DNA from 2 places in the Serratia symbiotica genome. Region 2 is predicted to be linked to the other one. Evidence: predicted binding sites of a transcription regulator. Region 2 holds the regulator's gene; the other holds the start of a gene.

Region 1 (16,006 bases), 1.1 Mb from region 2:
GATGCCACAACAATTGAGCGAGGAAAGCAATTTGATCCAGCAAGGGCTGGACTCAATGAGAATGATGAGATGGCTACACTGGTTTCGTCAGCATGGCTACTCCATCACACTGCGTGAGCTGTACGCCAACCCCACGCTGGCACAATGGCGTGAATTGATGCATCGCCACCTTAAAGAAACGCAAGATGATGAGACGGCAACTAAAGCTCCTGTCTGGCAGTTGATGACCGATGGCACCCCCTTCCCACTTACCCCAGTGCAGCACGCCTATCTAACCGGTCGCATGCCGGGTCAAGTGCTTGGCGGCGTAGGATGTCATCTGTATCAAGAGTTCGAAGGCCACGGCCTGACGGCGCAGCGTCTGGAAGGAGCTATCACCTTATTGTTACAACGCCATCCCATGCTGCGCATCGCTTTTCGCGCCGACGGCCAGCAGTACTATCAGAAACAGCCTTACTGGCACGGCGTTACCGTACATGATTTGCGCCAAAGCGACTCACCTAGCCGCGATGCTTATTTGTACGCGTTACGCCAACGTTTGAGCCATCGTCTCTTACGCGTGGACATTGGCGAAACATTTGATTTCCAGCTTACATTGTTGCCAGAAGGCTACCATCGCCTGCATGTCAGCATTGACCTTCTTATCATGGACGCTTCCAGCTTTACGCTGTTCTTCGATGAACTCAACGCCTTACTGGCGGGAGAGTCACTGGCCCCGGTTGATGTCCATTACGATTTCCGCTCCTGGATACTGCAACAGCAACAGGTTAATCAAGGGGCGATTGAGCAAGCGCGATGTTACTGGCTGGCAAAAGCTGAAAATCTGCCCCCTGCCCCCATACTGCCGTTGGCCTGTGAGCCAGCTACTGTCAGTGAAGTACGCACCACCCGGCGCCGGATGACTCTTCCCGCAGAACGCTGGGCATGCTTTAGCCAACAGGCGGGGGATATCGGCGTCACACCAACCATGGTGCTGACAACCTGTTTTTCCGCAGTGCTGGCGCGTTGGGGAGGTTTATCACGTTTGCTGCTTAATCTGACGCTGTTCGATCGACAGCCGTTACATCCTGCTGTAGACAACATGCTGGCCGATTTCACCAATATTATTCTGCTCGATACCGTCTGCTACGGCGATACACTCGGTAACCTCGCATTTAAAAATCAGCTAACGTTCACTGAGGACTGGGAGCACCGCCATTGGTCTGGTGTCGAACTGCTGCGTGAACTGAAACGACAGCAGCGTTATCCCCACGGTGCTCCGGTAGTGTTTACCAGTAATCTTGGCCGCTCGTTGTACAGTCGCCATGCACAATCCCCGCTAGGAGACCCGGCCTGGGGCATTTCGCAAACCCCGCAGGTGTGGATAGACCACCTGGTGTTTGAACATCAGGGAGAGATTTACCTGCAATGGGACAGCAACGAAGCACTGTTCCCTCCAGCGCTGATCGAAACACTGTTTGAGACTTATTGTGCATTGATCAATCAACTATGTAGTGACAGTAGCGCATGGTCACGGCCATTTGATGAGTTAATGCCTCCCAGCCAACAGGCCGTGCGCTTACAGGTTAACAGCACCACTGTCCCCCTTCCAGAAGGTCTGTTGCATGAGGGCATTTTCCGCATGTCTCTCCAGCAACCGCAAGCGCTGGCAGTGATCGATAGCCGTTACCAGTGGTGCTATGGCGAACTGGCGGAGAAAGCCAGACGCTGCGCGGCGTATCTGACAGAACACGGCGTACAGCCCGGAGACAACGTCGCCGTGACCATGTCAAAAGGTGCAGGGCAAATTGTCTCCATACTGGGGGTGCTGCTGTGCGGGGCAATTTATGTTCCCGTCTCACTGGATCAACCCACTTCGCGGCGAAAACGCATCTACGCAGACGCCAACATTCAGCGGGTACTGGTTTGCCAGCACGATAACCTTAGCCAGACAAATGATGTACTGACCCTCAGCTGGCAGCAGGCGATAAAAGCCGAACCGCTTGCCATCACCCTGTCGCGGGAACCTACACAACCGGCTTATATCATCTATACCTCCGGCTCCACCGGTACGCCCAAAGGCGTGGTCATTTCTCACCGGGCGGCGTTGAATACCTGCGCTGATATCAATCGCCGTTATCAGGTCAACCCTCATGACCGGGTGTTGGCACTCTCGGCGTTGCACTTTGATCTGTCGGTTTACGATATTTTCGGCGTACTTACCGCCGGCGGCGCATTGGTCATCGCGGCAGAAAACCAACGGCGCGATCCCCGTGCATGGTGTGAATTGATCGAAGATTATCAGGTGACGCTCTGGAACAGTGTGCCTGCGTTGTTCAACATGCTGCTGACCTGGTGTGAAGGCGTCTCCTGCTCCGCGCCCGCCAACCTACGCGCAGTGATGATCTCCGGTGACTGGATTGGCCTTGATCTTCCTGAACGTTATCGTGCATTTCGCCCACAAGGGCAGTTTATTGCCATGGGCGGTGCCACCGAAGCCGCTATCTGGTCCAACGCCTGCGACATTGAGCATGTACCTGCACACTGGCGCTCCATTCCCTATGGTTATCCTCTGGCTAACCAACGCTATCGGGTGGTGGATGAATTAGGCCGCGACTGCCCCGACTGGGTAGTGGGCGAATTATGGATAGGCGGTGGGGGAAAAAGACAAGACGCTGGTGGCGTTTGTCGTACCGCAGGGCGATAAGTTAAGCGTCGCGCATCATTGCCATCCGGCATTACCGGATAACTGGCAAACGCTTCTTCCCGCCTCGTCCCACCCCGTTTTCCAAGGTGATGACGCAGAGGAGCAAGTCGCCGACTTTTTGCTACATCGCTTGTTGATGTTGGAGCCTGGTCAGTTTCTTTCTGACGATCCGGCATCACTTATGCAGGAACGCGGTATCCAGCCTCGCTGGCGATCTGTAGTGGCACACTGAATTTGGCCACCTGAACAGAGGTGATATGCTCACCTCAGGACATTACAGGTGCTTCAATGAAAAAAAGAAATTTCAGTGCAGAGTTCAAACGCGAATCCGCTCAACTGGTCGTTGACCAGAACTACACCGTGGCAGATGCAGCCAGTGCTATGGATGTCGGCCTTTCCACAATGACGCGATGGGTGAAGCAGTTGCGTGATGAGCGGCAGGGAAAAATACCTAAAGCCTCTCCCATTACTCCTGAACAAATTGAAATACGTGAGCTGAGGAAAAAAATACAACGTATTGAAATGGAAAACGAAATATTAAAAAAGGCTACCGCGCTCTTGATGTCAGACTCCCTGAACAGTTCTCGATAATCGGGAAACTCAGAGCGCATTATCCGGTGGTCACACTCTGCCACGTGTTCGGGGTTCATCGCAGCAGCTACAAATACTGGAAAAACCGTCCTGAAAAACCAGATGGCAGACGAGCTGTATTACGCAGCCAGGTACTGGAACTGCATAGCGTCAGCCATGGCTCTGCTGGCGCAAGGAGTATCGCAACTATGGCAACCATGAAGGGCTTCAGGATGGGACGATGGCTCGCCGGCAGGCTCATGAAAGAGCTGGGGCTGGTCAGTTGTCAACAGCCCACTCATCGGTATAAATGCGGTGGCCTTGAACACATCGCTATCCCGAATCACCTTGAGCGGCAGTTCGCAGTGACAGAGCCTAATCAGGTGTGGTGTGGCGATGTGACCTATATCTGGACAGGCAGGCGCTGGGCCTACCTCGCCGTTGTTCTCGACCTGTTCGCGAGAAAACCGGTGGGCTGGGCAATGTCGTTCTCACCGGACAGCAGGCTGACCATCAAAGCGCTGGAGATGGCGTGGGAGGCCCGGGGAAAACCAGCCGGAGTGATGTTCCACAGCGATCAGGGCAGCCATTACACAAGCAGACAGTTCCGGCAGTCACTGTGGAGGTATCGGATCAGACAGAGTATGAGTCGGCGTGGAAACTGCTGGGATAATAGCCCAATGGAGCGCTTCTTCAGGAGTCTGAAGAACGAATGGGTACCGGTGACGGGTTACATAAACTTCAGCGATGCAGCCCACGCAATAACGGACTATATCGTTGGGTATTACAGCGCGCTCAGGCCGCATGAATATAACGGTGGGTTACCACCAAACGAATCGGAAAACCGATACTGGAAAAACTCTAACGCGGTGGCCAGTTTTAGTTGACCACTACACACAGATCGTCCTGCACATTGGACTCCGGCACAAAATGAGTGGCAGGCGTGGATGACCCACGCTTGCGAGTACTCGCTCGACGCCACTCACTGGCAACTGATGATGGAACAACCCCAAGTACAACATTGCGCACAGTCTATCCGTCTATGGCTTGCCGATACGCCAACTCAACCGGAGAACAGGGTATGAACTCGTCCATTACCGCTAAACAACGCGTACTGATCGTCGGCGCTAAATTTGGAGAAATATATCTTAATGCTTTCATACAACCGCCTGAAGGATTGGAGTTAATGGGCTTACTGGCCCAGGGAAGCTCCCGATCACGAGAGTTGGCCTTCGCGTTTGGTATTCCGTTGTATACCTCGCTAGAACAGCTACCGGAGACGATTGATATTGCCTGTATCGTGGTACGCTCCACTGTCGCAGGGGGATCCGGCACGCAGCTCGCCAAGCATTTTCTGACACGTGGCGTACATGTCATTCAGGAACACCCGTTACATCCTGACGATCTGAATGCGCTGCAAGCGCTGGCGCAAGAAAACGGCTGCTGCTACTGGGTTAACTCTTTTTACCCACACACTCACGCAGGGCGCACCTGGATCAATGATGCACGTCAACGACGTCGTTGCCTGGGCAAGGCCGCGCAGTTTGCGCAAGTCACCACCAGCTGCCAGTTGCTCTACTCTTCGCTGGATATGCTGTTGCTGGCGCAAGGCGTTGATGCCACAACGGTAAAGTCGGAAGTAGTCAGCAGTTTCGCCGATTTTCATGCTCTACGGCTCTACTGGCCCGATGGCGAGGCCTGTCTGTTACTGCAACGCTACTTAGACCCTGCCGATCCTGATATGCACAGCCTAATCATGCACCGACAGCTTCTGAGCTGGCCGGAAGGCTACCTTTCGTTGGACGCAAGCTACGGGCCGGTTATCTGGTCATCCAGCCTGTACGTCGACGAACATCAGGAAAATGCGCACAGTCTTTATCGTAGACCCGATATTCTGCACCCATCACCGGCACTTACGCGTTGCACTGCCCCACTGACCTGGCGCGATTGCTGTGAAATCGCTGGCCCTGCTGGCGTGGCCTGGTTGTTGCAACAGTTCAGGGCGCATCTGGCAGGTACACCTGAGCCTCCGGCTTGTCATGCGACGCATCAGGTGGCGCTCTCACGATTATGGCAGCAGGTAATGCAGAACGTCGGCAATGCGGAAATACGCCACCTCACCCCACCGCACCATGGCCTGTTGGATAACCTCCATCACCAAGAAAACGAGGAAGCGCTATGACTGATCCAGAAATATTCGAACCACTTATCCGCCAGTTTCCTTCGCCCCTTGGCGAACAACTGGGTACCTGGGCTTCCCGCTATACGTCCAGTATTGCACTGATCGATAAGGATGAAACGCTGTCGTACCAGGCGCTTAATGAGCGCGTAGACCGACTCGCCGCTGGCCTGTTCACGCTGGGGCTACATTCAGGTGAGCGGGTGATTGTTCAGCTCCCCAACAGTTGCACTTTTGTCACACTGCTTTTTGCATTGTTACGTACTGGTGCTGTTCCCGTGTTGGCCATGCCCTCCCAACGCGCTGCCGACATCGACGCATTGATTGCACTGGCGGAACCTGCCGCCTACGTTATTCCAGGGGAAAGCCACGCAGAACTGGCCAAGCAAGTACGTGATAAACACGCCTGCCTACGTCATATCTTGGTGGCTGAGACATCACACAACGAAAGAACCTTTACACCTCTTTTCTCCTTACAGGGTGAGCGATGTGAATGGCCTCATCCCGATGTTGCCGATACCGCGTTGCTGCTGCTTTCCGGTGGTACTACGGGTACGCCAAAGCTTATTCCGCGTACGCATGCCGACTACAGCTATAACTTCAGTACCTCTGCACAGCTTTGCGAGATTAACCGAAACAGCGTGTATCTCGCCGTTCTCCCCATCGCCCATAACTTTCCGCTGGCCTGCCCAGGAATTTTGGGTACCCTGTCATGCGGGGGAAAAGTGGTACTCGCCGACAACGCCAGTTGTGATGAGGTGATGCCGTTGATCGCCAGGAAAAAAGTCACTCATGTCGCATTAGTGCCGGCATTAGCACAATTATGGGTACAGGCCAGAGAGTGGGAAAATAGCGATCTCTCTTCCCTGCGCGTCATTCAGGTGGGCGGCGCACGGCTAGACCCTACTTTGGCAGAAAAGATCATCACTACCATCGGCGGTATTTTGCAGCAGGTATATGGCATGGCAGAAGGCTTATTATGCTACACCCGTTTGGACGATCCCCGATCAACGGTGTTAAATACTCAAGGACGCCCGCTATCACCTTACGATGAAGTCAGAATTGTCGATGAGGACGAAAACGACGTATTACCTGGTAAGATAGGGCAACTGCTGACGCGCGGCCCCTACACCATTGCTGGCTACTATCGTGCCCCAGCCCACAACGCGCAGGCATTCACCATTGAAGGATTTTATCGCACCGGAGACTGTGTGCGCTGTGATGAATGGGGAAATATGCAGGTCGTAGGCCGTATTAAAGAGCAAATCAATCGTGCTGGAGAAAAAATCGCCGCTGCGGAAGTCGAGTCCATGCTGATGCGTCTGCCCAATATTGAGGATTGCGCCGTCGTCGCAGTACCCGATCCCCTGCTCGGCGAGCGAATTTGCGCGTTCATCATCCCCCCACCGGTTCACTCCAATATTCAACAATGGCGCGAATACCTAGGCAATATGGGAATTAGCTTGTGGAAAATTCCTGATCAGTTTGAATTTTTGTATCACTGGCCGTTAACCACCGTTGGCAAGATAGACAAAAAGCGTCTGGTTGCGCTGGCCGCTGAACGTTACGTCGAGAACTCCCGATAATCACCGACCTGACAGACCCGAAACAGGTTGAAATAAATCCGTTTCGGGTAGATCTCAACAGAAGTGATTATCATTATCAATTAAATTGATCGGGATTTTTCTACCATTTAACAAGGAATCATAACAATGAATATCATACGGCTTTATACTTGGACTTTGGGGGTGCTGCTCTCTGCGAGCGTTGATGCTCAGATCTCACAGCAAGATGACCACAGGATAGTGGTCACTGCCAGTAAACAATCCTCCCGCTCGGCATCCGCGAATAATGTCTCTTCTACTGTTGTCAGTGCGCCTGAATTAAGCGCTGCCGCTGTCACCAGCAGCGATAAACTGGTCAGGGTATTACCAGGGCTGAACATTGAAAATAGCGGTAGCCTAATTTTCTCGACGGTCTCACTGCGTGGCGTCTCCTCGGCACAGGATTTCTATAATCCCGCCGTCACCCTTTATGTCGATGGTGTTCCGCAGCTTTCTACTAATACCATCCAGGCGCTTACTGACGTACAGAGCGTGGAGCTGCTACGCGGCCCACAGGGAACCTTGTACGGAAAAAGCGCCCAGGGCGGGATCATCAATATCGTGACTCAGCAGCCGGATAGTCTGCCGCGCGGCTACATTGAGGGCAGCGTCAGCAGCCGTGACAGCTACCGCAGCAAGCTCAATCTCAGCGGCCCCATTCAGGAGGGATTACTTTACGGCAGCATGACCCTGCTACGTCAGGTTGATAACGGCAACATGATTAACCCTGCCACTGGCAGCACTGATTTAGGGGGTTCACGTACCAGCGCCGGTAATGTCAAGCTACGACTGGCTCCAGACGATCACCCCTGGGAGATGAGTTTTTCAGCCTCGCGCGACTGTACCCGCGCCACACAGGATACTTACGTTTCCTGGGATGACATAAAAAGCCGTCAACTGATAATAGGCAACGGCGCACCTGATCCTTCTCTGCGGCGCTGTACTGATAGCCAGACGCTAAATGGCAAATACACCACCGACAATTGGGCTTTTAACCTGATCAGCAGTTGGCAACAACAGCATTATTCACGGACCTTCCCGACTGGAACATTACTGGTTAACCTACCTCAGCGCTGGAATCAGGATGTTCAAGAACTGCGCGCCGCCACCTATGGTGAAGCTCGCCCCATTGATATGGTATTGGGGCTTTATCGCCAGAATACGCGCGAGAAGGTGAATGCAACTTACGACATGCTATCAATGCGTATGAACAACAATGGCTACACTAGCGCTGAAACACTGGCAGCTTACAGTGACCTGACATGGCATTTAACCGATCGATTCAACATCGGGGGCGGCGTCCGTTATTCTCACGATAAGGCAAGCACCCAGTATCATGGCAATATGCTCAACACCCCGTTTGGCGATAGCGGAAAGAATCATGATCACCAGGTACTCAGCCAACTCTCCACGGGCTATATGCTTACCGATGATTGGCGGGTCTATACCCGTATTGCACAAGGATATAAACCTTCTGGTTTCAATATCGTACCCTCGCCTAGACTTGATGCAAAACCCTTTATAGCGGAACAATCCATCAACTATGAGATCGGCACCGGTTACGCCTCCTCCAGTGTGCAATTACAAGCCGCAACCTTCCATACCCATACACGAGACATGCAGCTCTATTCCGGCCCGGTCGGGATGCAAACATTAAGTAACGCTGGCACATCCGATGCCAGTGGCGTGGAATTTGAGGCAAAATGGCTGTTCGCACCGGGTTGGTCATGGGATTTGAACGGCAATGTGGTACGTTCCAAGTTTACTAATAGCAGCGCGCTGTATAGCGGAAACCGGGTACCCTTTGTACCACGCTACCGTGCTGGAAGCAGTCTGAACGGAGTGATTGACACAAATTATGGTGCCCTGATGACGCGCCTGGCGGTAAATCTGGTGGGACCGCACAATTTTGATGGCAATAATCAGTTGCAACAGGGAACCTATGCCACATTGGATACCCAACTGGGCTGGCAGGCGACCGAATTTATGAATATTTCTGTCTATGTCGATAACCTGTTAGATCGCCGCTACCACACCTTCGGTTATGTTAGCGGCAATGGCGCCTTAGCACAGGCCAATATCGGGCGAACCATCGGCATTAACACACGCATTGATTTTTTCTGAGCCTCAGTTTTATAGCCAATGGCAGGCGCTGCCCGATATAAGTCAACATCACGGCATAGGCTGCAAAAGCCGCACTTTAGGCTGTATCCCGCCATTGCACCTGACCGCCGCTGGTGGTCATTGGCCGGACACACTCTAGTCGTCCTTGCACTTTCAGCGAGGAGGACACCCTTTTTACTGTTCGCGTTATCGCGGCGCTACAAAGCCAACTGCCTGATAGACTTTCGCCAAGGTTTCCTGCGCACGCGCACGCGCCTTAGCAGCACCGTCACACATCACCTGCTGCAAGTAGGCTTCGTCTTTGCGCAAGCTGTAGTAACGCTGTTGCAATTCGCTCAACATGCCGGACACAGCTTCCGCCACCACGCCTTTTAGCTGGCCGTACATCTGGCCAGCAAACTCAGCTTCCAACTGAACGATGCTTTTGCCCGTCACACCGGAGAGGATATCCAGCAGGTTGGAGACGCCCGCTTTGTTGGCCACGTCATAACGGATGACCGGCGGCTCTTCGGAGTCGGTCATCGCACGTTTGATTTTTTTAGTCACCGCATTCGGATCTTCCAGCAGGCCAATGACGTTATTACGGTTGTCGTCCGACTTAGACATCTTCTTGTGCGGTTCCTGCAACGACATCACACGCGCGCCGGACTTAGGAATGAACGGCTCAGGCACTTTGAACACCTCACCATACAGCGCGTTAAAACGCTGGCTCACATCACGGCTCAACTCCAGATGCTGTTTTTGGTCTTCACCAACCGGCACCTGATGAGTCTGATACAGTAGGATGTCCGCCGCCATCAGCACCGGGTAGCTGAACAGACCAGCGTTGATGTTCTCTGCGTAGCGAGTGGATTTGTCCTTGAACTGAGTCATGCGGCTCAACTCACCGAAATAGGTGTAGCAATTCAGCACCCAGCCCAGTTGAGTATGCTCCGGTACATGCGACTGCACGAAGATAGTACTCCTTTCCGGATCAATGCCACAGGCCAGGTACAATGCCAGTGTATCCAGCGTAGCTTTACGCAGTTGCTCCGCATCTTGACGCACAGTGATGGCGTGTAGATCAACGATACAGTAGATACAGTCGTAGTCATCCTGCATCTGAACCCACTGACGCAGCGCCCCCATGTAGTTGCCAATGGTCAGTTCGCCGGACGGCTGTGCGCCACTAAATACGATGGGCTTACTCATGTTTAAATTTCCTGATCCTCTAAAGATGACAGCCCAAGAACGGGCAACAAATCGGCGAAGCGTTCCAGCACACAGTCAGGGTGGCTCAGGGCAATCGACTCACCATAGTTATAACCATAGGCCAGACCCACACATGGGCAACCTGCGCCCTGTGCCGCCTGGATATCATTGCGTGAATCGCCGACGAACAACAACTCGTTGGCACGCAGGCCGAGCTTGCCAAGCGCCAGATATAGCGGTGCCGGATGCGGTTTCTTTTCCGTCACATCATCACCACCGATCACCAGCGAGAAATAGTCACCAATGGCAAACGTAGCCAGTAAAGGGGCGACAAACAGCGTCGGCTTATTGGTCACCAGCGCCATCAGATAACCTTGTGCGGCCAGATGGGCCAGCGTCTCTTTTACCTGCGGGAACAGGCGGCTACCGCTGTCGATAGTTTGTGCATAGAAATGATCGAAGCGTTCACGCAGTTGGCTAGCCTGCTGCGGTGAGGCTGCCGCTTCCGTCCAGCACAGTGCACGCTGCACCAGTATGTCGGCACCGTTACCGATCCAAGTGCCAACACGCGCTTCCCCCGCTGGCGGCAACCCCATTTCCACCAAGGCCAGATCGAGAGCAACCGCCAAGCTTGGCACACTATCCACCAGCGTGCCATCCAGATCAAAAGCCAAAGCGCGGATGGCGGAAAAATCAGCCATAAACCACCTTCGCCAGTTCGCTGCGCATGTCGTCGATCACCTTGCGGTAATCCGGCTTGCCGAAAATCGCCGACCCAGCAACGAACATGTCGGCACCCGCAGCAGCGATCTCGGCGATATTATCGACTTTCACCCCGCCATCGACTTCCAGACGAATATCGCGGCCGCTTGCGTCGATCAACTTGCGCACTTGGCGCAGCTTGCCCAACGTGCCGTGAATAAATGACTGACCACCGAACCCCGGATTCACCGACATTATTAGGATCACGTCGATTTTATCCATCACGTAGTCGAGGTAGCTCAGCGGGGTAGCGGGGTTAAATACCAGGCCAGCCTTGCAGCCGTGCTCTTGGATCAGTTGAAGGGTGCGAGCGATATGTTCGGAGGCTTCAGGGTGGAAAGTGATATAGGTCGCGCCAGCCTTGGCGAAGTCAGGCACGATGCGATCCACCGGTTTCACCATCAAGTGCACATCGATCGGCGCGCTAATGCCGTAATTGCGCAGCGCTTCACACACCATCGGGCCGATGGTCAAATTAGGAACATAGTGGTTATCCATGACATCGAAGTGCACCACATCGCCGCCCGCGGCCAGCATGTTAGCGGTATCTTCACCTAACCGGGCAAAATCTGCCGACAGAATGGACGGGGCAATCAAAAACTTTTTCATCCGCTTCTCCACACTCTTAGGGGTCGAATGTTTATACGCCGGGGCATTTCCCGGTTCCGCAATACAGTGCCAAAAGCTCGTTCACTTTACCACGCCCAAAAGCATTGCGGCTGATAGTACGGCGTGCCTTTACCACATACAATGAAGCTTGCTGGTACCAGTCACGTGTCAACTCAGTATCATGATTGGAAATCAATACTGGCACCTGGCTCTCTATAGAAAGCTGATGCGCCATCCGCGCTAGATCCTGCTGGTCGATAATGCTGAAGTTATTGGTGTGATAAGCAGTGAAATTCGCCGTCGCCGACAAGGGCGCATAAGGCGGATCGCAATACACCACCGTACCGCGTATCGCCTTTGCCATGGTAGTACGGTAATGCTCACAGACAAAAGTGGCATTGCGGGATTTTTCAGCAAACCAGTACAGCTCTTCCTCAGGGAAGTAGGGTTTCTTATAACGACCAAAAGGCACGTTGAACTCGCCGCGTAGATTATAGCGACACAAGCCGTTATAGCAGTGGCGGTTCAGATATAGAAACAGCAGTGCCCGACGATAGGCATCGATGCTAGCATTGAACTCTTTCCGCAACAGGTAAAATTGATCTGAGTTATTAAATTCATTGGTGAAAAGAATACGGACATCGCGCACAAAATCGTCTGTGCACAGCTTAACGATGTTATACAGGTTGATAAGATCGCTGTTGATGTCGGCGAGAATATAGGCATCGTACTCTGTATTCAGGAAAACTGAACCTGCCCCCACAAATGGCTCGATTAAGCAGTCTCCCGCTGGCAGATGACGACGGATCTCGTCCACCAACGGGTACTTTCCACCAGCCCATTTTAAAAAAGCGCGGTTTTTCTTCATGCCGTCAATTAGCTACTTATATAATGCAGAGCGGCGGATTGTACTCTGTTTCAGACGGCACGTCAGTGCGCATATCTAAATGATTTATTTTTTAAGCTCTTGCTGGACTTGACGTGCAGACCGAACCCAAGGTTTTTTCACCTGCACATCCGCCGGCAACGTGACTATGGCACGCTTCGCTTCCTCAGAAGACGCATAGTTACCACTCACCAACACATACCAGGGTTTGCCGTTACGTTGGGTGGGGTATACCAGGTAGTTTTGCAGCTTCTGCTGCTTAGCGTAGGCATGCAATGTATCAGGGCGCGAGGCACTGCTCAGTTGCAGGGTATAGTGGTTCCCCACTGCGGACTGCAAGGCACTGCCGCTTACCGTTCCCGCCTTGGCAGAAGAGGCTAAGGTTGATGCTGACACCGTGGTTGGCGCTTTATGGTGCGTAGTGGCCGATTTGCTGGCGGTTTTGGCCTGCGGCGCACTCCCCTGAAGCGGATGCATGGCTTCTCTCGCCGCTGCGCTGTTCATTACTGTCGCCGACGCCGTCGGCAATGTTGATTGCACCCCGATTTTGCCTTGAGTCACTGTGTCAACCTGCCCTTGCTGCGAAGAGAGCGCATCCACCATATTGCCCGGCAGCTCGATACGCTGCCGCGCCCCACCTTGCGGGGGTAACGGCTGGGCTTGCGTCGGCGTGCTGGCGATCGGCGGAACGCTGACATTCTGTGGCTGAGACGTTGTGCTCACGCCAACATTACCATGGGTATCGGTGGTACCACCTACTACGCCATTGTTGCTGGTAACCAGTGCCGAAGAACCGGACAGGTTGATATCTTTGGCCACGCCGTTTTGCGTGCCTTCCTGCGCTGTTTCATGTTTGGTCGGTGCCTTCAACGCCGAACCCATACCGACAACCAGCAGTAGCAACACCAAAACACCGATACCTATCATCAAATGCTGACGCGATACGGCAAAACGAGATACCACAGCCGGTTTGCGCGAGTGCATAGGACGACGATCACGGCTATCAGGTCTGAGATCGTCTTCCGGTTTAAACTCATCCATCTGAAACCCTCCAACTAGAAGCAAAAGCCCACCATTGTGGCACGGGCAGATTAACCCGATGATAGCAAAGCGACACCTGTCATGCTTTATTCATTAGTAATATACCCGCCCTACTTCAAGTTGCCTGTGCATTAGCGTTCCTCGCTCACCCCAGTCACTGACGGGTATAAGCGACTGGAGGATTAATGAATCTCATCCCTGAGGTTCAGCCTGCGGCCCAGCGCAAGCGCTGTTCAAATCGCTTCCCAACCAATTTGTCGCTGCGTTGCCGCCTTCCTGTAACTCGAATTATTTAGGGTGTAATAGATATCAACGGCGGCTAAGCCACGGTGACTTTGCCTGATTTAGCTAAACATTCCCCATGGGAAGGCAGGCGGCGATCGACGTCAGCACCCGCTCATGCCCAACGCCACTGCGGACTTGCGCCTGGCCAATGGCCGTCGGCAGTACCAAACGCAACTCGCCAGCCAGCACTTTTTTATCACGCATCATATGCGGCAGATAACTTCCTGGCGTCATTTCCTGCGGCCCACAAACCGGCAGGCCAGCACGCAGCAGCAACGCTTTAATGCGCTCGATATCATCAACGGAGAACTGGCCGAGGCGATGCGCGGTTTCCGCCGCCATCACCATGCCAACCGCGACGGCTTCTCCGTGCAACCATACACCGTAGCCCATTTCAGCTTCGATCGCATGACCGTAAGTATGGCCTAAATTCAGCAGGGCACGCGAACCGCTTTCGCGTTCATCAGCAGCTACTACCTCGGCTTTCAGCTCGCAGCAGCGGCGGATACAGTAGGCCAGAGCCTGCATATCCAGCGCCACCAACGCATCGATATTGTTTTCAAGCCAGATGAAAAAGTCACGGTCAAGAATAATCCCATACTTGATCACTTCAGCCAGGCCAGAGGAAAGTTCACGCGCTGGCAAAGTTTGCAAGCAGTCCAAATCAACCACTACCGAAGCAGGTTGATAGAACGCGCCGATCATGTTTTTACCGAGCGGATGATTGACAGCGGTTTTACCGCCAACGGAAGAGTCTACCTGCGACAACAGAGTGGTAGGAACTTGAATAAAACGCACACCACGCTGATAACAGGCAGCGGCAAAGCCTGTAAGGTCACCGATAACGCCACCGCCAAGCGCGATCAGCGTTGTATCACGGCCATGAGGCTTTTGCAGCAGTGCTGAGAACACCTGTTCGAGTACCGCCAGGGATTTGTACTGTTCGCCATCAGGCAGAATCACCTGATCCACCCTCACGCCACCTTGCTCCAACACCTTGCGAACCTGTTCCAAATAGAGCGGTGCCAACGTCTGGTTGGTGACCAGCATCACCTGTTCACCGGCTTTCAACGGCATAAAAGAGGCCGGATCGTTAAACAATCCGGCGGCTATGGTAATCGGGTAGCTGCGCTCCCCAAGCGTTACGGTAATTCTCTCCATATCGCGCCCAGTTCCCAGTGTGGTTTATCCCCGCTGCTGCGGAAACACAAATCAGTCTTTGCGCATTCGCCCACAGCGAATACGGAAACCGCAATCAATTGTTCTCCAGCATGTTGATGATCTGATTGGCCACCACTTTGGCGCTTTGATCATCGGTGCGGATAGTCACATCGGCAATTTCTTCGTACAACGGATTGCGTTCTTTCGCCAGAGCCTCCAGCACTTCACGCGGAGGAGAATCGACCTGCAACAGCGGGCGTTTTTTGTCGCGCTGGGTACGAGCCAACTGCTTCTCGATAGTGGTTTCCAGATAGACTACAACGCCACGCGCCGACAAACGGTTGCGTGTTTCACGCGACTTCACCGAGCCACCACCGGTAGCCAGTACAATCCCTTTATTCTCCGTCAGTTCATTAATGACTTTTTCTTCACGATCGCGGAAACCTGCTTCGCCTTCCACATCGAATACCCAGCCCACATCAGCTCCGGTACGTTGCTCAATTTCTTGATCAGAGTCGAAGAATTCCATATTGAGTTGCTGAGCTAACTGACGGCCAATAGTGCTTTTCCCAGCACCCATAGGCCCAACCAGAAAGATATTGCGTTTCTCTGCCATGTTTTTCGGTATTACTAAGACAATGCGTTAATGTTAACCCGCCCCGCCAATCAAATTAGCGGCGGGACCTAAACTGAAACCTCATAAGCGATAGTGCAGGATCAGACGAAAAATTATCTCAACACTCTTGGTTGTTTGGCAACCGAATAAATAACCATCCGCGCCGCAGGAGGGAAAACTACGTTTTTAACGGCATCTTGGCACTAAAAAACCTTGGTGCTCAATTCGGTAACCCTTGTAAGCTAAATCGGTCGCAGCGTCAAACCTAGATGCCCCCAAGGTGATAAAAAAT
Region 2 (16,006 bases):
CGCTGCCAGTAGGCAATGCCTGAACCGCCGAGTGGCTCCACCCCCAACTTTAGGCCGGCCCGCTGAATGGCCGCCATGTCAACCACATCCACCAGCCCTGTAATGTATGGCTGCACCAGATCTTTAGTATGCAGATGACCGCTGTGCCAAGCCTTATCCAACGACTGACGCTGCACGCCCTTCAAGCGCTGCGCCAACAATTCATTGGCGCGTTTTTCGATCATCGCGGTCAGGTGGGTGTCGGCTGGGCCGCCATTCGGCGGGTTGTACTTGATGCCGCCGTCTTCCGGTGGGTTATGGGAGGGCGTGATGACGATACCATCCGCCTGCGCCCCACCCTGACGGTTATGGCATAGGATAGCGTGCGATACTGACGGCGTAGGCGTAAAACCGTTATTTTCCTGCACGATCACATCAATACCGTTGGCAGTGAGTACTTCCAGCACCGAAATAAAGGCCGGTTCTGACAGCGCATGGGTATCCTTACCTACGTAGCAAGGGCCAGTCACCCCCTGCTGATGGCGGACTTCAGCGATCGCCTGAGCAATGGCGAGGATGTGCGCTTCGTTAAAGCTGTGGCGCATTGCACTACCCCGGTGGCCGGATGTACCGAATTTCACCGCATGGGCAACGTTGCCTGCCTCTGGCAGCAGCACGTAGTACTGCGATATCAACTGAGCTACGTTGATCAAATCGTTTTGCTGGGCGGGTTGCCCAGCACGTGGATTATTTGCCATCGACATCTCCTTCTTATCACTGTTGGCTAGTGTCAGATGGTCCCGCAAACCTTCTCCGTCAGTTCCGCCGGGAACTGCATCGCGCGCATAATGTGTTCGATCATACTACGCTTGCGACCAGTATTGGTATTGGTGATCACCCAATAAGGGGTGCCTGGAACGTGTTTCGGCTTAGTATGCCTACCGTTAGCCAGCAGGGTATGCTGCTCGCTGGCGAAATAAATACGGGTACGGCCATGCAACGCATCGGTGGCGGCGGCAAAACCGGCGGCATCAAGGGTATAAAGCGTGGAGAGCACCAGCATAAAACGCTCAATGGCCTTGCTCTGTTTGGCATATTCATCCAACAGTAGCAGTTCACGCATGGCACGCACGCGGTCAGACGCAAGTGGCGCAGGCAGCGCTTTTTCTCGCGGGCTGACAGTCGCCACCGGTTGCATTGCGGTAAATTTCAGCATGCGGCGTAAAATATCGGACGCGCTTTCACCAATATGTTGCGTGTGGCTGGCAATATAGCGGTAAAGTTCTTCATCAACTTCGATAGTTTTCATCTTTATCCAGTACTGTTTTTCTACTTAGAACCTAAAGCCAAACCTTACGTTCAAGCTATGGGATTATACGGTTAAAATCGCGGGGGCGAGCACCACTGCAGGCCGCAGAACGGAGAATGCAGACTAATATCTATAATGGATTCTGCCAAGCTTGCGCCGTTAAAATCCGCGTTATTCATCATGCGATTCGATCATGATACCCTAATCTAAATATCTCTTAGTAAGAACTTCTCGATGAAATTACATTATCAACTGCTGGTCGCCGAGTCAGATGCCCTGCCGGTGGTGCTGATCCACGGCCTGTTCGGCAATCTGGACAACCTGGGCGTGCTAGCGCGCGAGTTGAATCAGCACTGCAAGGTCATTAAGGTCGACCTGCGCAACCACGGGCTATCACCGCGTTCTGAAGAGATGACCTATCCGGCCATGGCGCAGGATCTGCTAACACTGCTCGACGATCTGCAATTGGAGCAAGTTATTGTCATCGGTCATTCAATGGGCGGCAAAGCAGCCATGGCGCTAACCGCCATTGCACCCCATCGCGTCGATAAGCTGGTTGTCATCGATGTGGCACCCGTGCATTACCGCACCCGCCGTCACGACGAAATTTTTGCCGCACTGGAAGCCGTCAACGCCGCTGGCATCACCCAGCGCCAACAGGCCGCCCAACTGATGCGTCATTCTCTGCGCGAGGATGGTGTGATCCAGTTCCTACTGAAATCCTTCCATAACGGTGAATGGCGCTTTAACCTGCCGGTGCTGATCGCCCAGTACAAAAATATCATCGGTTGGCAAGAAGTGCCTGCATGGCCGCATCCGGCGCTGTTCATCTGTGGAGGCCTATCACCCTATGTACAAGACAGCGACCGCGAAGACATTGTGCGCCAGTTCCCGCAGGCTCGTGCACATGTGGTGGCAGGCACCGGGCACTGGGTGCATGCCGAAAAACCGGAAATAGTGCTGCGTGTCCTGCACCGTTTTCTCGACGAGGCTTGACAGTTCCCCCTACTAACGGTGGAAAACGTACTAAAGATAACCACTTGGCACCTTTATGGCTTAGTTAGGCATTGTCGTTGCTCTACCTGCTGGGGTAATATACCTCGTTATGATTTTACCGCCATTTACAGCGTGTTCGTTAACGTCAATCTGGGGGTAAATTTGAGTAAGGGTTTAATTGGCCCGAAGTGTGTTAACCGAACCGTCTAGAAGCATGTATACCTTAAATCATTCAAGTTGCAGGAAGGCAACAACGCAGCGCTCCCGCAGGGGCTTACAGCAGTAAGTAACTGGGGTGAGCGAGGAAAGCTAACGCACATGCAACTTGAAGTGTGACGGGTATAAGCGCTTTTTGATGCATACTCCCTTGCAGTACACCGCTACCTATGGCAAAAGAACAAACGGATCGCACGACGCTGGATCTATTCGCAGATGAACGCCGTCCGGGACGCCCGAAAACCAACCCACTATCTCGAGATGAACAGCTTAGAATCAATAAGCGCAATCAGCTACAGCGCGATAAAGTGCGTGGGTTGCGCCGCGTGGAGCTGAAAATCAACGCAAATGCGGTAGACGCTCTGAACAAACTGGCGGAACAGCGCAATATTAGCCGCAGCGAGCTTATCGAGCACATGCTGCTGGCGCAACTGGCAGAGCAGTGACCAGAACATTGATCGCTTTAGCCACACAGGCGTCGCAGCGTTCAGAATAAGATGTTTACCGGTAAGAACGCGCGCCGCTAGGGTGCTCCAAACTCTTGCCGGGTACTATTTCAACCGATGTTAGCGGAGTTATCCCTAACATCGTGTAATGCAATCTATTGAAATAAAAGGTTATACGCGATATGGCTACGGTAGGCATTTTCTTTGGCAGCGACACTGGCAATACCGAAAACATTGCCAAAATGATTCAGAAAATTCTCCAGACACAGTTTGGCGATGGGGTATCTGAAGTTCACGATATCGCAAAAAGCAGCAAAGAAGATCTTGAAGGTTTCGATATCCTACTGCTGGGCATACCAACCTGGTACTACGGTGAAGCACAGTGCGACTGGGATGACTTTTTTCCAATGCTGGAAGACGTGGACTTCAGCGGCAAGCTGGTTGCGTTGTTTGGTTGCGGCGACCAAGAAGACTACGCGGAATACTTCTGTGACGCGATGGGCACCCTCCGCGACATTATCGAGCCGCTCGGTGCCGCCATCGTTGGTCACTGGCCAACCAAGGGCTATCACTTCGAGGCATCCAAAGGCTTGGCAGACGATGACAACTTCATCGGGCTGGCGATCGACGAAGACCGCCAGCCCGAGCTAACCGACGAGCGCGTTTCAGCCTGGGTTACGCAGATCGTCGAAGAACTGAGCCTGGGTGATATCGTCGGCTGAGCGCCATTGTTGTTGACCAACAGTTGAACGTAGGCCCAGCCAAGTGCATAGTATTATCAGCAGTACAGATTGCTGTAATTAGAAGCGACACATTTGTAGCTTCCCACATTGTCACGGTAAACTGCGTCATCGGTTTATCTTAGCCATCAAAGCGTTGCGGTGATATAGTAAAGGAATTTAATCATATCACTACTAACAATGTGCGGTTTCCATTTAGAACAACCAGTTCTATAATGAGACGCAATTAACTCTTTATGCTAACCAATGACACAGGTGAAAACGCCTTACGTTGATTAGTATAGCAACAGGACTGAATCCGCATGACTGACAACAACATCGCATTAAAGAAGGCTGGTTTAAAAGTCACGCTTCCGCGACTCAAAATCCTGGAAGTACTGCAAAATCCGGAATGCCATCACGTCAGTGCGGAAGATTTGTACAAAAAACTGATAGATATGAGTGAAGAAATTGGGCTGGCGACGGTTTACCGCGTGCTGAACCAGTTTGATGATGCGGGCATTGTGACGCGTCACAATTTCGAAGGCGGCAAGTCAGTGTTCGAGCTGACTCAACAGTACCATCATGATCACCTAATCTGTCTGGACTGCGGCAAAGTGATCGAATTTAGTGATGAATCCATCGATACGCGTCAGCGGGATATCGCCAAGCGACACGGTATCAAACTCACCAACCACAGTCTGTACTTGTACGGCCACTGTGAAACTGGTGATTGCCGCGAAGACGATACGCTGCACGACAAGAAATAATCCCACTAGCGGGATTATTGATTAGCAGACTAAACCCGGCACTGACGCGGCTGGCCCCGCCCTTGTCCCTTGTCAGGTCACTGAAGAAAGTACCGCACACTAAGCGTACATTGTTGCAGCCATTTTGGACACGGACAGCGCACAACAACCGCAGCGCGCAGGGAGTCCATGAGGAGGGTGAGCACTGCCCAGGGCCAAAATGGCAAATAAGTAGCCTAATGGATAGGTTCTTACTTAAGAACAGTCTGATACTGTGTTGATCACCAACTATTTTCTCCCGATTTCAGCAGGCTATTAAATACGCGAATAACCACCCGTATCGAATAAATCCTCTTTGCTGGTCGGGTAAAGGATTAGGTAACCGGCTACCTCCGTCTCCGTGGAACCTGCCTTACACTTTTTCAGCACGACTGTAACGCTTGTTGTCCGGGCTTACCGCACGAACCCATACTTCACCTGTTACCACCGGCTTGGCCTGCACATCGTAACGCCGCCATTGCTTGCCGCCATCGCTAGAATATTCAATGCCCAACCCCGGCAAAGAGATATTGGCTTCCAGCTTGCCGCCGATGACGCGAGCACCCGGTACCGGCAGGCGATAGCTGATGCCCCCCTTGTCCAGCTTGGCCAACTCACGCTGGCCGATCAGGTTGGCGAAGCGCAGCCAGTCCTGCTCCAAGGCGTTGTCATCAACAAAGTGCGTTTCCCCACCCTGGTACACACGACCAGCCTGGTAATCCTGCTCCCAGGAAGCACGATGCCAGGCACGTTCGGCCACTGATAGCGAACGCGGGAAGATCATGTATTCCATCTGGGGATCGGTGCGTTGGGTTTCGCTCCACATCTGGGCGGAAATGCCATAGGCACCCGGCCAGGGTTTGCCGCTTTTGGCACTAAAGCGGTGGCCATCACGATCCACCGAGGTTTCAGCATTCTGCGGCAGGTTATCCGGCGCGAAGCTGAACATCTTGCGCTCGTCGCTGAAGCGGGTACCCCAGTAATAACCGCGTTCGTCTGGATTCACTTCGTACGGGAAGTCCATATAGACGTAATCCGGGTTAGAAAGGATCAGCTCGTATCCCTTGTTCGCCCAATCGTTGGCGCTGTCGAAGCCGCCCCAGTACAGGGTATCCCAGAAATTCACGCCCACGCGCGACGTGGCGAATACCTTGGCGTCCTGCGCATCTTTCAATCCGTCCTGCCAAGCCTGCATTCTGTCAATGCCGTGTGCCTTCACCTGTTGGCTGACTTCTTGCGCGAAGTAGCTCGGCAGGTGCTCCATATCGGCCACCTTGCCGTTGCTTATCATCGCTTGGCACACCTGGGATTTTGCCCAAGGCTTATCTTCTTTACTCTGATCGATAACGCCTTTGCCCGGCTCAGGTTTCACGCGATCGGTATAGCCAGCTCCTAAACGAATGTTTTTCGCTTCATCACCACCAAAGTGCCAAGTACGCAGCGGCTGACCGGCTTCTTTGTGCATTTGGGCGATTTCGCCGATCACTTTGTCGACAAAACGTTTGGATGAATCCAGGCACGGGTTCAGATAACTTTGTCGGTTAAAGTACTGCACCGACGTGGTGTCAGAAGTATCGGTCGGATCCACCAGGCGGAACTCATTGGCCTCCTGCTCTTTGCCAGCCGCATGCAGTTTCTTGTAGCGAGCTTCCATGGAAACCACCGCAGCACGGGCGTGCGCCGGCATGTCTATTTCCGGGATCACTTCAATCTGGCGCGCCTGAGCATATTTGACGATATCAATATAGTCCTGACGGGAGAAGAAACCGCCGTAAACCTCAGGCCCTTGACCATACTGCGGCAACAGACAACGGGTTTCGCTCAGGTCGTGGCAGCGTTGCCCTCCTACCTCGGTCAGTTCCGGTAGGCCCGGTATTTCGATACGCCAGCCTTCATCGTCGCTAAGATGGAAGTGGAATTTATTCAGTTTATAGGCCGCCATCTGATCTAGCAGGCGTAGCAAGGCGTCTTTATGGTGGAAGTTGCGCGCAACGTCGAGGAAGATGCCGCGATACTGGAAGCGTGGCGCGTCTTTGGCATCCAGAGTGGCGATGTTGCTACCGCCATCGGTCGGCACCAGCGACAGGATCGATTGCAGACCGTTGAACACCCCGGCTTGATCGAAACCGATCACCCGCGCTTCCTTCTCGCCAATCTTCAGCTCATAGGCACCCGGCACTGCCGATAGCCCTTTAAACTTAGCCGGCTGGATGGCAGTCTTAATTGGATACCCCTTTGCGTTGGCGGCAACGCCCAGCAGCGCGAAACGCTGGCTGATGACCTCTGCTGTCGGTTTAACCAACGCACTCAACTCCAGCGCCACGCCTCTGCTGAGATCGATGTCCTGCGGGTGTACCTTCACTTCCATCGGCGGCGGCACAATCTGGCCACGCAGCACCACGGCTGGCAAGGTTTTCAGCTCGGCGTTTTTAATGAAGCGCGAAGCTGGCGTCATCAGGATGTTGTCGTCATCCTTGGTACGTTTCCACTGGTCGCCGGTCAAGGGCATCACGAACTGGCTCAGGTCTTCGGTATCAGTATTCAGCAGGATTTTCGGTTTGGCGTCGCCGGAGGTGGCGTACCAGCGAGGCACAAAGTCGGTTTTAAACAGTTGCCAGTACTCGGCGATGATCGGGATCTCCACCACCTTGCCAGCCGGGAATCCGCTGAATTTATTGGTCGGTTCCAGCTTGTACAGGTCGCCGGTCAAATGCGTTATGTTGAATTGATCATTATCCACCTTCAGGGTTTGACGGGCGCTGTGGAAATAAATCGCCCAGTCGCTGCCCTTGATCGCCTGGCCGTCATTGCTCAGGGTGATCAACATCCGGTGGCAGGCCGCCCAGTCGCCACCCAAGGCGGCGCAGTTCAGGCCGCTGTCGGCGGCACGGTTATCCACCATTTTCACATTCAGTTTCAGTTGGCTCAGTTGATCCACCAACTGCTGATTGGCAAGCGCGTTCCCCGCGCCGCTAAATAGCCCAAGGGTTGCCGTCATCGCGGCAAAAGCACGCAACTTGAATCTATTCATCTTCTTCATCGTTTTATTCCCGTTAAGTCTTCCCGGCGCAATCAACTGCATCAGAAAAGGGTGAATGGCGCGGTGACCATGAATTTGACGTCTTTCTCGTCCTGGAAGATATTGCCATAACCGCCACCCCAGCTTGGGATGTTGGTATGGTTAGCATATTGGGTGTAGTGCAGTTTGAGCTGAGTACCCTTGGCGCGCCCTTCCTGGACGGTGTACATCGCATCCAAGCTCCAGGCGCTCTCTTTCAGACGCTGACTCTGATCGTAGATCGGGTTGGTGCTCGGCTTGGCGTTCCAAGCGTAAACGTAGGAACCGCCGACCGCCATACCCGGCAGGCTCCAATTGCTAAGATCGTACATCACCCCAGCATAGAGCGCTTTCTCCCCGTTGGCGTTGAAGTCAGAACGATTATCCCACCACACGTCGAGATGGCCGTTGGAGGAGGCGTAAGTCGGCGTCATGCGTTGCAGGAAGAAGCCCTGGTTGCCTTCCGCTTTGACCATAGTGCCTTCCAGACGCCAGTTGAACTGGCCGGTGGTATAACCGAAGGTCAGCGCCTGCAACCAAGCCAAACCGTCGTAGATGTTGTTCAGATCGTCCTTGTCGCTGATGCGGTCTTGCGCACCGTAGAGCTGGTAGCGGGTGGTCAGCGGGTTGCCCAACAGAGCAAATTTATAAGATGCCTTGGTGAAGTACTGGTTCACATAGCCCTGAGCCTGACCAAAGGCGGCTTCCAGTACCAGATCGTTTTTAAAATCATACTTGACACCCAAAGAGTGCAAATAGGCAACGCCGGTTTTTTTATCGTTTTGGCGGAAGCCATCCATCTCGCTATGCCACGGTGCCTTGTATTTGTCCGTCCACATATAGGAGAAGCTTAGGATGCCGGCGTCACCGTAGTCAACGTTAACTCCCGCCTCCGCGCCACGATAAGTACCCGGCATAAAGCTCCAATGCGGCGCGAGCAGCGTCTGGCCGCTAGGCTGGATGTAACCGACACGCGCCCAGATCGGGCCGTATTTAAATTTACCGGCAGCTTTATACAGGCTGATGCCGCTTTTATCGCCGGAGTAATCTTCGTCATAGGTACGATTTTTCGAGGAAAACGCGATTTCGTTCGGGTGGCTGCTGGCGTTGGAGTCAGCCAATTCGATGGCGGTAAAGGCCCCCACATCCAGTGCGAACATGTTCCAGACGTAGCCTGAGGAGAAGTCCAGGCTCAAGTTGGCGGTAGAGTGCGACAGGTTGGTGGTGTATTTGTGGTCATCGCCACTGACCGGGTTGAGATCTTTACGGTCACGCTCACGTTGCCAGTAGTAAATACTGCCCGTCAACGTGGAATCATCGATAATCCCTGCGGCCTGCGCCTCAGGAACCACGGCAAATCCTACTCCCAATAGCGCGCCCGCCACAGCGAGCGCCAACGTTTTACGTTGAGATCCATGCACACCCATATGCAATCCTCTTTGACTTAGAACCTATCCCATTAGCCCATTAGCCCATTAGGCTATTTTATTTGCCATTTTGTACCAGGGCAGTGCTCACCCTCCTCATGGACTCCCAATGCACGTCTACTGGGATAGGCGCTTAATATTAAAAGTTGCCGCCGCCGGTGTTTACTACCACCCTGTATAACCGCTAATAAAAAAACCAACCGGGTAAAAATATGACCACAGCTTGACCACCACAGCACTTATTGCTGCAAACAGCCTATTTTTCGCGATGCGAATTATCAAGTAAAAAATGAGAGGAATTCCTCAAACTATGATGAAGAGCACATATCGATGAGATTTCGTTACGACGTGATGCAAACAGGATTATAGATAAAAAATTCAGTAAGATAAGAAAAAATATCGATATCGGGTCAATCAGAGAAGATTAACGTTTTCAACTAAAAAAAATAGGCTAGCATTTTTCACACCCAATTAATTCGCTTCACGAAAATAATTTAAAATATGATATAAACAATGAGTTATATCAATAAGCCGATCACAAAAACCGCAAGTGAGAATTTAAAACGGCGGAGGAAATACGCATTAAAGGGAAAGCCTAGACAGCAACAGAAATAAAAAAGCGCAGCCGAAACTGCGCTTTCAATACATTACCTGGGTGAGGCTCAGGCTCCGATTTTCGCCCAGGCATCACGCAGGCCAACGGTGCGGTTAAACACCAGGTGTTCGGCCGAAGAGCAGTGGCTGTCAGCGCAGAAGTAACCTTCACGCTCGAACTGATAGGCTTTCTCCGGCTGTGCAGCCGCCAAGCTCGGCTCGACAAAACCCTGCTTGATCACCAGTGATCCTGGGTTGATAGTGGCGAGAAAATCTGCCGCCGCCGCCGGGTTAGGCACGCTGAACAAGCGATCGTATAAGCGAATTTCTGCTGGCAATGCGTGAGCAGCGGAAACCCAGTGGATCACACCTTTCACCTTGCGGCCATCGGCCGGATCTCTACTCAGCGTCTCGGCATCGTAGCTACAAAAAATAGTGGTGATTTCCCCTACTGCATCCTTTTCAACCCGCTCGGCTTTGATCACGTAGGCGTTGCGTAGGCGCACTTCCTTGCCCAACACCAGACGTTTGTACTGTTTGTTGGCTTCTTCGCGAAAGTCAGCGCGGTCGATATAAATCTCGCGGCTGAACGGCACCTCACGGCTGCCCATCTCAGGTTTATTCGGGTGGTTAGGCATAGTGAGCATTTCTTCCCCTGTGCCCCTATTCTCGATGACGACTTTCACCGGTTCCAGCACGGCCATGGCGCGCGGCGCGTTCTCGTTCAGATCGTCACGAATGCAGGATTCCAGTGCCACCATTTCGACGTTATTGTCCTGCTTGGTCACGCCAATGCGCTGGCAGAACTCACGGATAGCAGCAGCAGTATAGCCACGGCGACGCAGACCAGATAGGGTCGGCATGCGCGGGTCATCCCAGCCTTCAACATGCTTTTCCGCCACCAGTTGGTTCAGCTTGCGCTTCGACATAATGGCGTACTCAAGATTGAGTCGTGAGAACTCGTATTGACGCGGGTGGCATGGGATGGTGATGTTATCCAGCACCCAGTCATACAGGCGGCGATTATCTTGGAACTCCAAGGTACACAACGAATGGGTGATACCTTCTAGCGCATCGGAAATGCAGTGGGTGAAATCATACATCGGGTAGATGCACCACTTATTGCCGGTTTGGTGGTGTTCGGCGAACTTGATGCGGTACAACACGGGATCGCGCATGACGATAAACGGTGAAGCCATGTCGATCTTGGCACGCAGGCAGGCAGTACCTTCAGCGAACTCGCCATGGCGCATTTTCTCAAACAGCGCCAGGTTCTCTTCCACACTGCGGCCACGGTATGGGCTATCTTTGCCCGGTGCGGTCAGGCTGCCACGGTATTCGCGGATCTGCTCAGGTGACAGTTCATCGACATACGCCAAGCCTTTGGTGATCAGTTCAACTGCATACTGGTACAGTTGAGCAAAATAATCGGAGGAATAACGGATGTCGCCGCTCCACCCAAAGCCCAGCCACTCCACGTCGTGCTTGATCGACTCTACGAACTCGATGTCTTCTTTCACCGGGTTGGTGTCATCGAAACGCAGGTTGCACTGGCCTTGGTAATCCTTGGCGAGGCCAAAGTTCAGGCAGATGGATTTAGCATGACCGATATGCAGATAGCCATTCGGCTCCGGCGGGAAACGGGTATGTATCGACGTGTGTTTCCCTGACGCCAGATCTTCATCGACGATCTGACGGATAAAATTGGTTGGGCGGGCTTCAGCCTCACTCATTTCATTATTCCTCAATGCAAAGCGCTACACATAACTGCCTATGTTCCAATAAGCCACGTTCGGAAACAACCGTTTGTTTCAGCAAAATGCAGGACACGGCTGCCCCATGGTGCAACATTCCATCGCAGGGCCACGTAAAAATAAAAAAAGCGGGAAGAGCCTGTTCTCTTCCCGCTAAAACGAGGGTGAACTCCCAAGTACTATCAGGTAAATCGATTTATTTCTGGATCTCAAACAGTTTGGTCTGGCCAGATACCACAGAACCAGTCGCCAATGCCGTCAGACCAGCGTAATCGCCAGCATTGCTGACCACCACCGGGCTTATCATCGAGCGAGCATTGGCGTTCAGGAAGTCCAGATCCAATTCGAGAATTGGCCGACCAGCTTTCACCTCAGCGCCCTCTTCAACCAGACGTTTGAAGCCCTGACCATTCAACGCAACGGTGTCGATGCCCATATGCACCACAATCTCCACACCCTTGTCAGTTTCCAGACAGAAGGCGTGGTTGGTGTTGAAAATTTTAACGATAGTACCGTCCGCCGGTGCCACAACAATTTTGTCAGTCGGGCGAATGGCCAAACCATCACCTACTACTTTACGGGCAAAAGCCTCATCAGGTACCTGATCGAGCGCCACCACTTCACCAGTCACTGGAGCCAGCAATGTTTCGAGAGCCACCCTAGGCACATCCTGTGGCTTGTCCTCAGCTGCGGGGCCAGCCGCAACCAGGTTGTACATGGCGCTGGCGATCAGCTCCGCACGGGTGCCGACAATCACCTGTACACTTTGCTTGTTAAGACGGATCACGCCGGAAGCACCCAGGCGTTTCGCCAACGCGTCATTCACCCGCGCGGCGTCCTTTACATTTAGACGCAGACGAGTAATGCAGGCATCAATGCTGGTCAGGTTATCATAGCCGCCAATGGCATCCACATAGCGACGCGCCAGGGTAGTGATATCGTTTTCGTTTTTATCAGCGCTGACATCGGTGTCGTAGCCGTCAGTCTCTTCACCGGCTACCGCCAGTTCGCGCCCTGGGGTCATCAGGTTGAACTTGTTAATGGTAAAGCGGAACACCGCGTAGTAGATCACGAAGAACGCCAGCCCCTGCGGGATCAGCATATACCAGTGGGTCGCCAGCGGGTTGCGCACCCATAACGCCATATCCACCAGACCAGCGCTGAAACCGAAACCGGAGATCCAGTGCATGTAAGCCGCAATAAATACCGAGATACCCGTCAGCACCGCATGGATAAAATACAGCATCGGTGCCACAAACATGAAGGAGAACTCCAGCGGTTCGGTAATACCGGTAAAGAAGGAGGCAAAGGCGGCCGCCATCATAATACCCAGAACTTTGGCCTTATTGTGCGGATGCGCGCACTGGTAGATCGCCAACGCCGCCCCCGGTATACCGAACATCATGATTGGGAAAAAGCCCGCCTGATATCGGCCGGTAATGCCAGCCACCGCTTTACCAGCGTCGATAGACTGCTGGCCGCCGAGGAAGTTAGGGATGTCGTTAATGCCAGCCACGTCGAACCAGAACACCGAGTTCAGCGCATGGTGCAAGCCTATCGGGATCAGCAATCGGTTAAAGAAGGCGTAAATGCCCGCGCCGACAGAACCCAATTTCTGGATTTGCTCACCGAAGCTCACCAAAGCGTTGAAGATCATCGGCCAGATGGACATCATGATAAAAGCTACCAAGATCATCAGAAAAGAAATGAGGATCGGCACCAGTCGGCGGCCACTGAAGAATGACAGTGCCTTCGGCAACTCTACACCGCTGAAACGGTTGTAAATTTCGGCGGAGATGATACCGACCAAAATACCGACGAATTGGTTCTCAATTTTACTGAACGCAATGGGAACCTGATCGAGGGGAATTTTCTGAATCATCGACACGGCGGCCGGCGAACAGAGGGTAGTCAGCACCAGGAAGCCGACAAAGCCGGTCAGCGCAGCGGCACCGTCCTTGTCTTTGGACATGCCGTAAGCCACGCCAACGGCGAATAATGCCGACATGTGATCGATAATGGCAGAACCGGATTTAATCAGGAAAGCCGCGAGAACATTGCCACCTCCCCAGCCGACAGGGTCAATCCAGTACCCGATCCCCATCAAGATGGCAGCTGCAGGCAGCGTGGCCACCGGCACCATCAGCGCGCGCCCCACCTTTTGCAAATAATTAAGAATGTTCACTTTTTTCCCCTACATTGTTCACGGACGAACACTATTTTGATCGTTTATTAGAGGTTTTCACTCTTTTAGCAAAATAAAGCATGGCACCTACCCCTGATGTGAAGTGTAAAAAAAATATTTCGCATCGCAAATAATAACCTCCGTATTTGTGATTAATATCACTTTTAAATCATCTTTAACTGCCAGAATGCTCGCCATATAACACGACTTATTTTATGATCTAAAAAAACAGGATGGACGATGCCGCGTAGATCAGACATCTGGGTTACGCTTGGAGCCTATCCCAGTAGGTGTACATTGTTGCAGCCAGCAAGCATACGGACAATGCGCAACAACCGCAGCATACAGGGAGTCCGTGAGGAGGGTGAGCACTGCCCAGGGCCAAAATGGCAAATAAAATAGCCTAATGGGACAGGTTCTTAGCCTTTCCTCCAGGCTCGCACAGTATAGCTTTATTTTACTTATTTTAAGAGGTGTTAGATGAGACTTATCCCACTGAAAGATAATGCACAAGTCGGCAACTGGGCCGCACGTCATATCGTTCAACGCATCAACGCATTCAACCCCACCGCAGAGCGCCCATTTGTCCTTGGCTTGCCAACCGGCGGCACACCACTGGAAGCCTACAAGCATCTGATTGCGCTGTACAAAGCAGGTGAAGTAAGCTTTAAGCATGTTGTGACATTCAACATGGATGAATACGTTGGCCTGCCACAGGAGCACCCGGAAAGCTATCATACCTTTATGCACCACAATTTCTTTGATCATGTTGATATCCCAAGCGAAAATATCAACCTGCTAAACGGCAATGCCGCAGATGTCGACGCCGAGTGCTACCGGTACGAAGAAAAGATCAAATCTTACGGTAAAATTAACCTGTTCATGGGCGGCGTTGGCGTTGATGGCCATATCGCGTTTAACGAACCCGCATCGTCACTGACCTCACGAACCCGCATCAAAACGCTGACTGAGGACACCCGCATCGCCAACTCGCGCTTCTTTGGCGGCGATGTCAGCCTGGTGCCGAAATATGCGCTGACCGTTGGCGTAGGGACATTGCTTGACGCAGAAGAAGTGATGATTCTGGTGACCGGCCACACCAAGGCGCTGGCACTGCAAGCTGCAGTGGAAGGCGGCATCAACCATATGTGGACCATCAGTTGCCTGCAACTGCACGCCAAAGCGGTGGTGGTGTGCGATGAGCCTTCCACCATGGAATTGAAAGTCAAAACTGTTAAATATTTCCGTAAGTTAGAAGCGGAAAACGTTAAAAGTCTTTAATCTTAGCAGAGGGCTATGATGTTCGCTTTAACCCAAGGCCGCGTCTTTACCGGCTACGATGTACTTGACGGCCACGCCGTCATTATCGCTAACGGGCTGATTGAGCGTGTCTGCCCAGAGGCTCAATTGCCAGCCGGCATCGAAACGCACGATTTGAGTGGCACACTCCTGGTCCCCGGATTGATCGATGTGCAACTGAACGGTTGTGGCGGCGTGCAATTTAACGATTCATTGGACGCCATTTCGCAACAGACACTAGAAATCATGCAGCGCGCCAATGAAAAATCCGGCTGCACCAGCTATTTGCCAACGCTGATCACCAGCAGCGACGAATTTATCAAACACGGCATCGCGGTGATGCGTACCTACCTTAAAACGCACCGTAATCAGGCGCTCGGTCTACACCTAGAAGGGCCATATCTTAGCCCGGTGAAGAAAGGCACCCATAACCCGGCTTTTATCCGCCAACCCACCAGCGAGATGATCGACTACCTGTGCGCCAACGCCGATGTGATCATCAAGGTGACGCTGGCACCAGAAATGGTAGAGCCTCGGTTTATCAGTCAGTTAAGCGATGCTGGCATTATAGTTTCTGCTGGCCACTCAAACGCCACTTATCATCAAGCTCGCAGCGGTTTCGCTGCCGGCATCAGCTTCGCCACCCATTTGTATAACGCCATGCCATCTATCACTGGTCGCGAACCTGGATTGATGGGGGCGATCTTCGATACACCTGAGGTCTATACCGGCATCATTGCCGATGGTCATCATGTCGCTTGGGCGAGTATCCGTAACGCTAAGCGCCTAAAAGGGGATAAGTTGGTGCTGGTCACCGATGCCACAGCGCCAGCCGGTGCCGATATTGACCAATTTATTTTTGCCAATAAAACAATATACTATCGTGATGGTCTGTGCGTGGATGAGAACGGCACGCTGAGCGGTTCTGCACTGACCATGATCGAGGCGGTGAAAAACAGCGTACAGCATGTCGGGATTGCGTTGGACGAAGCACTGCGTATGGCAACGCTGTACCCGGCACGTGCCATCGGCGTTGACCACCAATTGGGCACCATTGAGGCTGGCAAGATAGCCAACCTGACCGCTATCACACCTGATTTTAAGATCACTAAAACGCTCGTTAACGGTAACGAGGTTTATTTTAATGAATAGCGAGTAAGATCATTGATGAGCACTGGCGTACAAGCACAGATAGGGAATGTTGACTTAGTCAAACAGCTCAACGGCGCGGCAGTT

What was found. Region 2 encodes Fur, which represses iron uptake genes when iron is present. Its sites were predicted from a motif close to ATAATAATGAGAACNACTATCAA; they were not measured.
Region 1: the regulator Fur is predicted to act here: its motif matches at 7,079-7,101, upstream of SYMBAF_RS14825 (TonB-dependent siderophore receptor).

What each region holds. Positions count from the first base shown of each region.
Region 1 covers NZ_CP050855.1:2,972,821-2,988,826, forward strand. The annotation lists partial or broken gene SYMBAF_RS14795 (AMP-binding protein) at 1-2,870, shown strand, start outside; one part of gene SYMBAF_RS14805 (IS3 family transposase) at 2,975-3,224, shown strand; one part of gene SYMBAF_RS14805 (IS3 family transposase) at 3,224-4,143, shown strand; gene SYMBAF_RS14810 (hypothetical protein) at 4,204-4,341, shown strand; gene SYMBAF_RS14815 (Gfo/Idh/MocA family oxidoreductase) at 4,338-5,438, shown strand; gene SYMBAF_RS14820 ((2,3-dihydroxybenzoyl)adenylate synthase) at 5,435-7,021, shown strand; gene SYMBAF_RS14825 (TonB-dependent siderophore receptor) at 7,148-9,163, shown strand; gene trpS (tryptophan--tRNA ligase) at 9,350-10,354, opposite strand; gene SYMBAF_RS14835 (phosphoglycolate phosphatase) at 10,357-11,055, opposite strand; gene rpe (ribulose-phosphate 3-epimerase) at 11,048-11,725, opposite strand; gene dam (adenine-specific DNA-methyltransferase) at 11,757-12,593, opposite strand; gene SYMBAF_RS14850 (SPOR domain-containing protein) at 12,678-13,652, opposite strand; gene aroB (3-dehydroquinate synthase) at 14,001-15,098, opposite strand; gene aroK (shikimate kinase AroK) at 15,193-15,714, opposite strand.
Region 2 covers NZ_CP050855.1:1,916,993-1,932,998, forward strand. The annotation lists gene pgm (phosphoglucomutase (alpha-D-glucose-1,6-bisphosphate-dependent)) at 1-737, opposite strand, end outside; gene seqA (replication initiation negative regulator SeqA) at 770-1,288, opposite strand; gene ybfF (esterase) at 1,523-2,284, shown strand; gene ybfE (LexA regulated protein) at 2,671-2,946, shown strand; gene fldA (flavodoxin FldA) at 3,129-3,668, shown strand; gene fur (ferric iron uptake transcriptional regulator) at 3,989-4,435, shown strand; gene SYMBAF_RS09595 (beta-N-acetylhexosaminidase) at 4,827-7,484, opposite strand; gene chiP (chitoporin ChiP) at 7,535-8,938, opposite strand; gene glnS (glutamine--tRNA ligase) at 9,601-11,265, opposite strand; gene nagE (N-acetylglucosamine-specific PTS transporter subunit IIBC) at 11,483-13,471, opposite strand; gene nagB (glucosamine-6-phosphate deaminase) at 13,952-14,752, shown strand; gene nagA (N-acetylglucosamine-6-phosphate deacetylase) at 14,771-15,922, shown strand; gene nagC (DNA-binding transcriptional regulator NagC) at 15,938-16,006, shown strand, end outside.